DNA from 2 places in the Paenilisteria weihenstephanensis genome. Region 1 is predicted to be linked to the other one. Evidence: a T-box and tRNA genes for the amino acid it is inferred to sense, from the RefSeq annotation. Region 1 holds a T-box; the other holds one or more tRNA genes.
The links. A T-box is a leader RNA that pairs with one kind of tRNA and senses whether it is charged. The one in region 1 lies ahead of thrS (threonine--tRNA ligase), so its partner is inferred to be a tRNA-Thr.

Region 1 (6,354 bases):
CAGAAGCAGTTGCACTTGGTGGCTCGACGATTCGAACTTATGTGAACTCACAAGGAAAAATCGGCGGCTATCAAGACAAACTCCAAGTATACGGCGAAAAAGGCAACCCATGTCCGGTATGTGGCACGCCTATCGTGAAAATAAAACTAAACGGCAGAGGCACACATTTTTGCCCAAAATGCCAGAAATAGGTGCTAAGAATGGCTTACATTATCGGGTTAACGGGTGGTATTGCAAGTGGTAAAAGCACTGTCAGCCAAATGCTACAAGAAGCGGGTTATCCAATTGTTGACGCGGATATCGCAGCTAGAAAAGTCGTTGAAAAAGGAACAGAAGGTGCCCGTCAAATAGAAGCGACGTTTGGCATAGAAGTTTTTCAAGCGAACGGAGAGCTTGACCGTCAAACATTAGGTAACATTATTTTTCATGATCCTAAGAGACGAGAGCAGCTCAACGCGATCGTTCACCCGCTCGTAAAACAGTGGATGTTAGCAGAACGGGATCGGCTAATAGAAAATGGTGCAGAAATTATCGTCTTTGATATCCCGCTTTTAATCGAAAGTAAGCTGGAGAAACTTGTGGATACCATTGTTGTTGTGGCAGTGGACGAAGAAACACAATTAACACGCTTGATGGAGCGGAACAATGCAACAGAATCGGAAGCAATCGCGAGAATTTCCAGTCAAATGCCATTATCCGAGAAAGTGAAGCACGCGAATACTGTGATCGATAATAGCGGTAGTTTGCAAGAAACAAAACAGCAAGTAGATGCGCTCGTTCAGACTTTTTTAAAGTAAGCGAAGTCGTGGTATACTAGTGAAACGAATAAGATAAATAGGAGTGGGTGACAATGAGATGTCCATCTTGTAAAAGTAATAGTTCGCGTGTCGTGGATTCAAGACCAGCCGATGATGGCAATTCGATTCGCCGGCGCAGAGAATGTGAGGCGTGCGGTTTCCGATTTACAACCTTTGAAAAAGTAGAAGAGAGCCCGCTGATCGTTGTCAAAAAAGATGGCGTCCGCGAAGAATTTGCGCGTGATAAAATATTGCGAGGATTAATCCGCGCATGTGAAAAACGTCCAGTCTCCGTAGAGCAGCTAGAAGACGTTGTAAATAGCGTCGAGCGTGAACTAAGAAGTGACGGAGAAAGTGAAGTATCCTCTCATTTAATCGGAGAAAAATTGATGGATAAATTGGCAACACTCGATGAAGTAGCTTACGTTCGTTTTGCTTCCGTGTACCGTCAATTCAAAGATATCAGTGTTTTTGTAGATGAATTAAAAGATTTGATGAATAAAACAAGACATGAATAAAGAAAGGTGGAGTAGAGTGGCAGAATTTTGGATGGAATTACAACCGGTAGATAGCTATCAAGTAAAAGCGAATGGCGTCCTATCAGAAAAAGATCGCAAAATTATGACCTTCTTGTATCAGCCACTCATGGGCGCGGAATGTCTAGCGCTTTACGACACACTCGTTACAGAAGTGGAAGAAAACAGGCTGTGGTCAGAAAGTCATAGTCACAGCCAATTATTAAATCTACTCGGAATCAGTTTAGCTAATCTTTTCCAAGCACGATTGAAATTGGAGGGATTGGGTTTGTTACGTAGTTTCGTGCGAACGACAGGTGAATCCCGACATTACATATATGAAATGGCAGCACCGCTTTCGCCAGAACAATTTTTCTCAGATGGCCTTTTAAATATTTATTTATACAGCAAAATTGGTAATGCGCAATACCAACGCTTACGCCGCTTCTTTTCCGATGAGCCGATGTCAGAAGAAGGATTCGATGAGGTGACGTGTTCGTTCCAAGATGTTTTTGAGACGTTTAATGGTAGCGAGCATCCCGTAAGTGCCGTAACGAACGGTGAGCCGATTGGTCGCGCCAAATCACAGGGGGTTACCCTCGACGACAAGACCTTTGATTTTGCAGTATTGCTCCAGAGTTTATCGCCAACAATGTTATCCCGCAATGCGATAACCGAAGAAGTTCGCGCGTGTATTTTGAAACTCCATGCCATTTATGCCGTCGAAGAGCTCGATATGGTGCATTATTTATATCGCTCTGTACAAGCGGATGGTTCGCTCGATTTGGATTATTTGCGCAAAATTGTTCGAGATGGCTACCAATTGCAGCATAATCGTTTACCAGAATTAACAGCCAAAACGCAGCAAAATGTTAACAAAGAAGAAGCTGAGCAAATAACAAGGCCAGAAGATGCCTCTGATATCGAAGCGCTCCAAGCCTATCTAGACAGAGTCACGCCATATCAGTTACTCATCGACATAAGTGACGGAGCAGTTCCCGCCGAAACCGATTTGAAAATCATCGATGAAGTGATGAACCAACAAAACCTACCAATCCCAGTGATGAACGTATTAATCGAGTACGTATTGTTGCGTTTAGACGGTAAAATCGCGAAAAACTTCATGCTAACCATTGCGGCCCATTGGAAACGTAAAAAAGTGCAAACGGCAAAAGAAGCGATGGAAATGGCTTGGGCAGAACATGAAAAATATAAAAAACTACAAGAAGAAGGCACGAAGAAAGAACCAACAGATTACCGCAATAAAAATAATAAATATAAACAGCAAGGTCGAAAAGAAGTATTGCCAGACTGGTTCGATAAAGAAGAGGTCAAACCTGTTGAAAAAGCAATGACAAGCCGTGAAAAGTCAACTCTCGACAAGCAAGTAGAAGAAATGAAAAAACGCTTAAAAGAAGGTAGGTGACAAAGATGGATAAAATTGAACGCACACTTGGCCAACTATTCCAAGGTCGTGATTTTGAGAAGCAATATGAAACGTTAAAACAACAAGTTCTCGCCTATAGTCCAGTTCAGGACTTCTTAAAAGCAAATAACGAGGACATCAATGAGCAGATTATTAATCAAAACTTATCGAAACTGTACGAATTCATGACGGAGCATCAAAAATACCAAGATAAGAAAGACACATTAATGCCTGGTTATGCGCCTCGTCTAAGTCTGAATGGTGATTACATTACGGTAACTTATTATCCAACAGAAGAAAAAATACAAGCGGACCGACAGCGCGCTATCGAAAAACGAATTCGTTCTTTGTATATGCCGAAACAAATCATGGAAGCAACAATGGATGATTTCACAATAGACAACGAATCGCGCAGTGCGGCATTTTTAGCAGCAGGAGAATTCCTGAGCACGTACCAAAAAGGTTCAACCGGTATGCAAAAAGGCTTATATATTCATGGAAGTTTTGGAACGGGAAAATCTTATTTGCTTGGTGCCATGGCGAAGGATTTAGCCCTAAAAGGAATCTCCACAACACTTGTTTATTTACCTGAATTCATGCGTGAAATCAAACAATCTATCGCGGATAATAGCGTTGGTGAAAAGATTCAATTCGCGAAAGAAACAGAAATTCTGATGTTGGACGATATAGGCGCAGAATCCATGACAACATGGACTCGTGATGAAGTACTTGGTGCTATTTTACAATTCAGAATGCAGGAAGAATTACCGACTTTTTTTTCTTCCAACTACAGTATGGAGCATTTAGAGAATCATTTAATGTTCTCAAATAACGGAAATGAAGAACGGATGAAAGCACGTAGAATCATGGAGCGAGTGCGCTATCTAGCCAAAGAGGTAGAGCTTGACGGACGTAATCGCAGGTATTAGAAATCGTATTTTGAAATTTGCTTCAAGTAAAGCTTGCCATTTCAAGCAATCCGATTTATAATACAAGTAATGATGAAACAAGTATTGATAAGGACAACATTTTATTTTGTGTCTGATTCACAGAGAAGGAGGCATTGCTGAGACCCTCCTAATTAGCCAATAAAGTGACCCCCTTTGAACTTTTCACTCGAAATCAAGTTCTCTTGAAAGTAGGTTGAAACGGATCACACCGTTAACTGTGACAAGAGTAGAATTTTTCGGAATTCTTAAATCTTGGGTGGAACCACGTGTTGAAAGACTCGTCCCTTGCATAAGCATGGGATGGGTCTTTTTTTGTTCCTAAAAAGTTAGAATGTGCTTCAAATGTCCGCGTTTCGTCTAAAAATTGAAGAAGGAGTCGAAGAAAATGAAAATTACATTTCCAGATGGTGCAGTAAAAGAATTTGAGGCTGGCGTTTCCACAGCGGATATCGCGGCATCAATCAGCCCAGGCCTTAAGAAGAAGGCATTAGCAGGTAAAGTGAACGGAACATTGGTTGACCTTGTGACACCGATTCACGAGGATTCAAAAGTTGAAATCGTGACTCCAGATCATGAAGACGCGCTACAAATTCTACGACATAGCTCGGCACATTTACTAGCTCAAGCTCTAAAACGCTTATATCCAGATGTGGCTTTTGGTGTTGGTCCAGCAATCGATACAGGATTCTACTATGATATCGATACAGAGGCTGTAATCAGCGAAGAAACTTTCCCAGTGATCGAAAAAGAAATGCAAAAAATTGTTCGTGAAAACCTACCGATTACTCGCGAAGAAGTGTCACGTGAAGAAGCAATTAAGCGTTTCAAAGCTATCGGTGATCATTATAAACTGGAGCTAATCGAAGCAATTCCAGCAGACGAAACAGTGACTATCTATACACAAGGCGAATTTTTCGATCTATGTCGTGGTATTCACGTTCCTTCCACTGGCAAAATCCAAGTATTCCAATTACTAAGCGTTGCTGGTGCTTACTGGCGTGGAGATAGCAACAACAAAATGCTACAACGTATTTACGGCACAGCCTTTTTTGATAAAAACGGTTTGAAAGAATTTTTACGTATGCAACAAGAAGCGAAAGAGCGCGATCATCGTAAGCTAGGTAAAGAGCTAGAACTATTCGCTAACAGTCAAGAAGTTGGACAAGGCTTACCGCTATGGCTTCCAAAAGGTGCGACAATTCGCCGCGTTATTGAGCGTTACATCGTTGATAAAGAGGAACGCCTAGGCTACAACCACGTTTACACTCCAATCATGGCTAACGTGGAGCTTTACAAAACAAGTGGTCACTGGGATCACTATCACGAAGATATGTTCCCAACAATGAAAATGGACAATGAAGAACTTGTGCTACGTCCGATGAACTGCCCACATCACATGATGATCTATAAAAATGATATTCACAGTTACCGTGAGTTGCCTATTCGTATTGCAGAACTTGGTATGATGCACCGTTACGAAATGAGTGGGGCGCTTTCAGGATTGCAACGAGTTCGCGGCATGACGCTTAATGACGCGCATGTGTTTGTTCGTCCGGACCAAATTCAAGACGAATTTAAACGCGTAGTAGAGCTTGTTTTGGCTGTATATAAGGATTTTGATATCACTGACTATAGTTTCCGTCTTAGCTATCGTGACCCAGAAAACACTGAAAAATATTTCGATGACGACGCTATGTGGGAAAAAGCGCAAGGCATGTTAAAAGATGCGATGGATGATATGGGCTTAGATTACTACGAAGCAGATGGCGAAGCAGCGTTCTACGGACCAAAACTCGATGTTATGGTTAAAACTGCGATCGGCAAAGACGAAACATTGTCTACTGTGCAGCTAGATTTCCTACTTCCAGAACGTTTTGACCTAACTTATATCGGCGAGGATGGAGAAAAACATCGTCCAGTCGTTATTCACCGCGGTGTCGTGTCTACTATGGAACGCTTTGTTGCCTATTTGATTGAAGAATATAAAGGCGCATTCCCAACATGGTTAGCACCGATTCAAATGGAGGTTATCCCTGTTAGCATTGATGCCCATATGGATCATAGTAAAGCATTAAAAGACAAGCTAATGTATGCAGGCTTCCGTGTTGAAATCGACGAACGCAATGAAAAATTAGGATATAAAATCCGCGAAGCACAAACTAAGAAAATTCCTTACGCACTTGTTATCGGCGATCAAGAGGTCGAAAATAACACAGTCAATGTACGGAAATATGGCGAAAAAGATTCAGAAACATTGCCATTAGATGAATTTATTGCACGCGTTCAAGCAGAAGTATCCCAATTCTAGTATAATAAATGTAAATGAGGTTCTCCCATTATAGGAGAGCCTTTTTGCTTAATTGGGCTAATTCCGTTATACTTAAAAAAGATCATTTTAGATAAAGGTGGAAAATATGAATATAAATAATGTAGAACTTGTAATAAGTGCTGTTTGGAAAGAACAGTATCCAGATGGTGGATTGCCAGAATTCGCGCTTGCGGGCCGATCTAATGTAGGTAAGTCTTCTTTCATCAATACGATGATTCGCCGTAAAAGTATGGCTCGGATATCACAAAAACCAGGGAAAACGCAAACATTGAACTTTTATAAAATTGAAGATTCCTTTTTCTTCGTCGATGTTCCCGGCTACGGCTTTGCAAAAGTT
Region 2 (6,354 bases), 920 kb from region 1:
TTCAGATAAACTCCGAATGCCATGTACTTATACTCGGGAGTCAGACTGCGAGTGATAAGATCCGTAGTCGAAAGGGAAACAGCCCAGACCACCAGTTAAGGTCCCAAAATATATGTTAAGTGGAAAAGGATGTGGGGTTGCATAGACAACCAGGATGTTGGCTTAGAAGCAGCCACCATTGAAAGAGTGCGTAATAGCTCACTGGTCGAGTGACCCCGCGCCGAAAATGTACCGGGGCTAAACATATTACCGAAACTGTGGATGAACATCTTTGGATGTTCGTGGTAGGAGAGCGTTCTAAGGGCGGTGAAGTCAGACCGGAAGGACTGGTGGAGCGCTTAGAAGTGAGAATGCCGGTATGAGTAGCGAAAGACGGGTGAGAATCCCGTCCACCGAATATCTAAGGTTTCCTGAGGAAGGCTCGTCCGCTCAGGGTTAGTCGGGACCTAAGCTGAGGCCGATAGGCGTAGGCGATGGACAACAGGTAGATATTCCTGTACCAGTGCTGTTTGTTTGAGCAATGGGGTGACACAGAAGGATAGGGAATCGCACGGATGGAAATGTGCGTCCAAGCAGTGAGTGTGAGAAGTAGGCAAATCCGCTTCTCGCGAAGCATGAGCTGTGATGGGGAAGGAAATTAAGTACGGAAGTTCCTGATTTCACGCTGTCAAGAAAAGCCTCTAGTTAGAATAGTACTGCCCGTACCGCAAACCGACACAGGTAGATGAGGAGAGAATCCTAAGGTGAGCGAGAGAACTCTCGTTAAGGAACTCGGCAAAATGACCCCGTAACTTCGGGAGAAGGGGTGCTCTATTAGGGTGAAAGCCCGAGAGAGCCGCAGTGAATAGGCCCAGGCGACTGTTTAGCAAAAACACAGGTCTCTGCAAAACCGTAAGGTGACGTATAGGGGCTGACGCCTGCCCGGTGCTGGAAGGTTAAGAGGAGTGCTTAGCGCAAGCGAAGGTACGAATTGAAGCCCCAGTAAACGGCGGCCGTAACTATAACGGTCCTAAGGTAGCGAAATTCCTTGTCGGGTAAGTTCCGACCCGCACGAAAGGCGCAACGATCTGGGCACTGTCTCAACGAGAGACTCGGTGAAATTATAGTACCTGTGAAGATGCAGGTTACCCGCGACAGGACGGAAAGACCCCGTGGAGCTTTACTGCAACCTGATATGGAATGTTTGTACCGCTTGTACAGGATAGGTAGGAGCCGAAGAGACGTGAGCGCTAGCTTACGAGGAGGCAATGGTGGGATACTACCCTGGCTGTATGACCATTCTAACCCACCACGCTTAGCGCGTGGGGAGACAGTGTCAGGTGGGCAGTTTGACTGGGGCGGTCGCCTCCTAAAGAGTAACGGAGGCGCCCAAAGGTTCCCTCAGAATGGATGGAAATCATTCGCAGAGTGTAAAGGCACAAGGGAGCTTGACTGCGAGACTGACAAGTCGAGCAGGGACGAAAGTCGGGCTTAGTGATCCGGTGGTTCCGCATGGAAGGGCCATCGCTCAACGGATAAAAGCTACCCCGGGGATAACAGGCTTATCTCCCCCAAGAGTCCACATCGACGGGGAGGTTTGGCACCTCGATGTCGGCTCGTCGCATCCTGGGGCTGTAGTCGGTCCCAAGGGTTGGGCTGTTCGCCCATTAAAGCGGCACGCGAGCTGGGTTCAGAACGTCGTGAGACAGTTCGGTCCCTATCCGTCGCGGGCGCAGGAAATTTGAGAGGAGCTGTCCTTAGTACGAGAGGACCGGGATGGACACACCGCTGGTGTACCAGTTGTTCCGCCAGGAGCATCGCTGGGTAGCTATGTGTGGCAGGGATAAACGCTGAAAGCATCTAAGCGTGAAGCCCCCCTCAAGATGAGATTTCCCATTTCTTCGGAAAGTAAGATCCCTGAAAGAAGATCAGGTAGATAGGTTTGGAGTGGAAGTATGGCGACATATGGAGCGGACAAATACTAATCGATCGAGGACTTAACCAAACGTAATATGGAGGCTCGGACTCCGAACGGTCATGCACAGACCGACTTTCTTATCTAGTTTTGAGAGAACAGAATTCTTTCTATCAAAACATTGTCTGGTGGTTACGGCGAAGAGGTCACACCCGTTCCCATCCCGAACACGGAAGTTAAGCTTTTCAGCGCCGATGGTAGTAGGGGGCTTCCCCCTGTGAGAGTAGGTCGTCGCCGGGCAATGTATTATTCCACAGTAGCTCAGTTGGTAGAGCAATCGGCTGTTAACCGATCGGTCGCAAGTTCGAGTCTTGCCTGTGGAGCCTTATTTTTGTTTAACTAGAGTTTTGAGGTGTGTTAGAAGTATCTCGATATTAGCGCTTCCATAGCTCAGTAGGTAGAGCACTTCCATGGTAAGGAAGAGGTCACCAGTTCGAATCTGGTTGGAAGCTTTATATGATATAAATAATGTCTGGTGGTTACTGCGAGAAGGTCACACCCGTTCCCATCCCGAACACGGAAGTTAAGTTTCTCAGCGTCGATGGTAGTAGGGGGCTTCCCCCTGTGAGAGTAGATCGTTGCCAGGCAAATGATGTATGATAGTCTATGAAATCGTAATTGATTTGTAGGCTATTTTTTATGTTCAGAAATGGAGGATGGTTGGTTTGGATTTAGATCAGGTGAGGAATATACGGATTGTTAACTCGGGGTTAGGTAGTTCTTTCGAATCGGTGGTAGGTTGTACGGAAAAGTTGATTGGGATTCAAGCGCAGTATCAGCAGTTTGGTGAAATCAGTTTATTTCATCGGGTGGATGGGCTGACAAGGGATATATTGGACCAGGTATATGCTCGGAATGAAATTATTAAGCTTTGGGGGCAAAGGACTACGGTGCATTTGTATGTGCCAGAGGATTGGAAAAACTTGCACGAGATTTATTCGCCTAGAAGAACGTGGGTGAGGAAGCATTGTGAGGATTTAGGTGTCGATTTGGACGATTTGTTGATGAGAATCGACAGGCTTGGAAGAGCGGAACGGTTTATAGCGAAAGAAGAACTGGCTCAGTTGATGGGAGATCAAGCTAAAAAATTAATGACCTGGGGTGGTGTGTTGATTGAAGCTTCTTTGCTTGGTCAGATTTATGCTGTGCCACAGAGGCCGAGTACGCGATTTTATGCACATCGGAAATGGGTGGATGGCATATCGCAGGATTCATGGCGGGATAATGTGGATGAATATGCAATGGATAGGTTTTTATCTCGGTATTTAGCTTCCTATGGTCCAGCTACTTTGGCGGATTTTAAGCATTGGAGTGGGTTGCCGAATTATGTATTTTTGAAGGCTTTTCGGAGGATTGAGGATGGATTAGCGCGTTTTGATATTGATGGGAAGGTTTATTATTATCCTCAGGGTGAATTGGATTTAAGTAAGCAGGAAGTGATTCCACAGGTGAAATTGCTTGGGAAATTTGATCCGCTTTTTGTTAGTTTTGCTGATAAGGGGTGGCTTGCGGATGCGAAATATGAGAAGGAGATTTGGCGGACTGCGGGGCATGTTGAGGCTGTATTGCTGATTGATGGGAAAATTCGGGGGACGTGGAGATATATAATTAAAGGGGAGACGATTCGCTTTACTTGTTATGCTTTCGGGCGAATTTCTGCGAGCGATAAGAGGCGTGTTACTGTTGAGGCAGAAAGGTTGTCGATGTTTCTTGAAAAGCGGTTGCAGGGATTTGAGTATGAATAAAAACACAATCGGATTGTTTTGCACCGATTGTGTCATATTCTTATAGAAATGGGTTTTCAGACCAGTATTGGAGTGGTAGTTCCATGCGTACGGTCTTGTTTGGATCAACAACTTGGCAGATTCGAAGGTCACCTGCGAGTGAAAGTAACATGATCGCTTCTACTTGTGTTGCCTTTGTTGCGTCTGTCAAAAGTTGAACCATGTTCTTTGTTGCGATTATGCTGGCCTCGTCAAGTGTTGGTGCGGATGCGATGGTGATGATTTTTTCATCATTGATTAGACTCGGTGTCGGCCAGTTTTTATTTTTAACTACTTGGAGGCGCATCGTGATTTGGCTGGCAATTTCGGCGCCGGAAACAGATACTTCTCCGTCCGCCATTGCAGCGTGGACGTCACCAAGCGCGAGTAGAGCGCCAGGGACGTTAACGGGAAGGAATAGTGTTACGCCTTCTGTGATCTCTTTGCAGTCCATATTGCCACCGTGCGCGTCTGGTATGCCACATGAGATAGGTTCTCCAGCGGGTGCTGTGCCGATAACACCTATCATTTTGTTGATCGGAACGTTTATTTCTTTTGAAAAAATAAGTTGGTCATTTACAATTGGAAACTGGCGGATAGTGTTTTCTGTTAGGTCATCACCAAGGACTCCTAAATTTGGGCCCGTTAACATTGTCGTGTTTCCTATTAATTGAATCTTCTCTATAGTTACAGCCAGTATGTCTCCAGGTTCGGCGTCCTTGATGAAAATCGGACCGGTTGCTGGATTCACTTTGTTCCAATCAAGTTGATGGAAAGGCTGATGTTCGGATATAATTTGGTTTTCAAAGCAGTCGTATGTTTCTAAGGTTACTACTGAACCATTATCAACTGTCATACTGGGCTCGGCGTTCTTATCCATTGCATAAATAACATGGTGTTTCGTCATGGGATGCATCAAAATTTCTCCTTTCTTTTAGAGTGTTGTACATGAAGTAACAATGAATAATAAAATTTATTTGATTACTTTGATAAAAGTATAGCATCTCTCTAAAACGAAGTACATGGATATATTGTGAACAGTTTGAGACGAATTGTTTGTTTTTATTGGGTTAGATTGCTTAAAGGGTTAGATATATTTTAAAGATGGGGATTGATGACGGTTTACGAGTATTTTTATCCCAATCTTAAATAGTCTAAAACGTGAAAAATACTTTTATTTTGTTTGTGTGATTGTACGGATAGAAAAAGCTTTCTTTGCGCGGGGTGTTTTTTTATACTATAATAGGCAGGGTATAGGATCGTGTGAGAGTGAGGTGTGCGTGATGTCGGATGATTTTGTGAAATTGGATCACGTTAGTTATAAATATGAGGATGAAGATAATTTTGCGGTGAAGGATGTTTCTTTTACGGTGAAAAGGGGCGAGTGGTTGGCGCTGGTTGGGCATAATGGGTCTGGAAAGTCGACGATTGCAAAGCTCTTGAACGGCTTGCTGTTCCCGACGGAGGGTATGGTCAAAATTGGACACTTCAAATTGGGTGAAAAAACGATTTGGGATATTCGGAAGCAAGTTGGGATGGTATTTCAAAATCCGGATAATCAGTTTGTTGGAGCAACGGTGCAGGATGACGTGGCATTTGGACTTGAGAACCATGGTGTACCGCATGAATTGATGGTGAAACGCGTGGAGAGTGCGCTGGATGAGGTCGGAATGCAAGGTTACGCGTTACATGAGCCATCTCGTCTTTCGGGTGGTCAGAAGCAGCGTGTGGCGATTGCGGGGGTTCTTGCTTTGCAGCCAGACGTGATTATTTTGGATGAGGCGACGTCGATGCTTGATCCGCGTGGTCGTGCCGAGGTGATGGAAACGATTCGGGTGATGCGGGAACGCGAGGCGATTACGGTGATTTCGATTACGCATGATTTGGATGAGGTTGTGATGGCGGACCGGGTTATCGTGATGAATAAAGGGGAACGTCACCTTGAGGGAACGCCGAAAGAAGTTTTTGCGCAGGCAGATGAAATGCGCCGAATCGGGCTTGGTGTACCTTTTATCACATCGTTGCAGGAAAAATTAGAGCAGTCAGGGATTGCGCTATCGGATCGAAGCTTGATGGAAGGGGCGTTAATGGATCAATTATGGAAATTACATTCGAACAAGTAGGTTATTGTTATCAGAAAAATTCTCCTTTTGAGACGCGGGCGCTTCAGGATGTCAACGTGACGATTGAATCTGGGAGTTATACGGCGATTATTGGGCATACGGGCTCTGGGAAATCGACGTTATTGCAGCATTTGAATGCATTGTTATTGCCGACAGAGGGCACGGTGACGCTTGGTGATCGGGTTATTAAGGCTGGCGAGAAGCAAAAAGGGTTGCGTGATTTGCGGGAGCGTGTGGGGATTGTTTTTCAGTTTCCGGAGGCGCAGTTATTTGAGGAGACGGTGGAAAAGGATATTTGTTTTGGGCCGCTAAATTTCGGTGTGTCGGAAGAGGATGCGAAGGCGCGGGCGCGGAAGGTGATTGTTGAGGTCGGGTTGACGGAGGAAATTTTGACGCGTTCGCCGTTTGAACTTTCTGGTGGTCAGATGCGACGTGTGGCGATTGCTGGTGTTTTGGCGATGGATCCGCGGGTTTTGGTGCTTGATGAACCGACAGCGGGGCTTGATCCGAACGG

Region 2: it encodes a tRNA-Thr, which carries the amino acid that the T-box ahead of thrS (threonine--tRNA ligase) is inferred to sense. The anticodon was not compared.

Annotation. Positions count from the first base shown of each region.
Region 1 is NZ_CP011102.1:1,988,734-1,995,087, reverse strand. Features, by position in the region: gene mutM (DNA-formamidopyrimidine glycosylase) at 1-191, shown strand, start outside; gene coaE (dephospho-CoA kinase) at 201-797, shown strand; gene nrdR (transcriptional regulator NrdR) at 851-1,315, shown strand; gene UE46_RS09670 (replication initiation and membrane attachment family protein) at 1,332-2,738, shown strand; gene dnaI (primosomal protein DnaI) at 2,744-3,667, shown strand; T-box leader at 3,743-3,977, shown strand; gene thrS (threonine--tRNA ligase) at 4,074-5,996, shown strand; gene yihA (ribosome biogenesis GTP-binding protein YihA/YsxC) at 6,103-6,354, shown strand, end outside.
Region 2 is NZ_CP011102.1:2,904,467-2,910,820, reverse strand. Features, by position in the region: rRNA gene UE46_RS14045 (23S ribosomal RNA) at 1-1,984, shown strand, start outside; rRNA gene rrf (5S ribosomal RNA) at 2,079-2,194, shown strand; tRNA gene UE46_RS14035 (tRNA-Asn) at 2,205-2,277, shown strand; tRNA gene UE46_RS14030 (tRNA-Thr) at 2,334-2,406, shown strand; rRNA gene rrf (5S ribosomal RNA) at 2,426-2,541, shown strand; gene UE46_RS14020 (winged helix DNA-binding domain-containing protein) at 2,620-3,699, shown strand; gene UE46_RS14015 (acetamidase/formamidase family protein) at 3,740-4,633, opposite strand; gene UE46_RS14010 (energy-coupling factor ABC transporter ATP-binding protein) at 5,001-5,840, shown strand; gene UE46_RS14005 (energy-coupling factor ABC transporter ATP-binding protein) at 5,816-6,354, shown strand, end outside.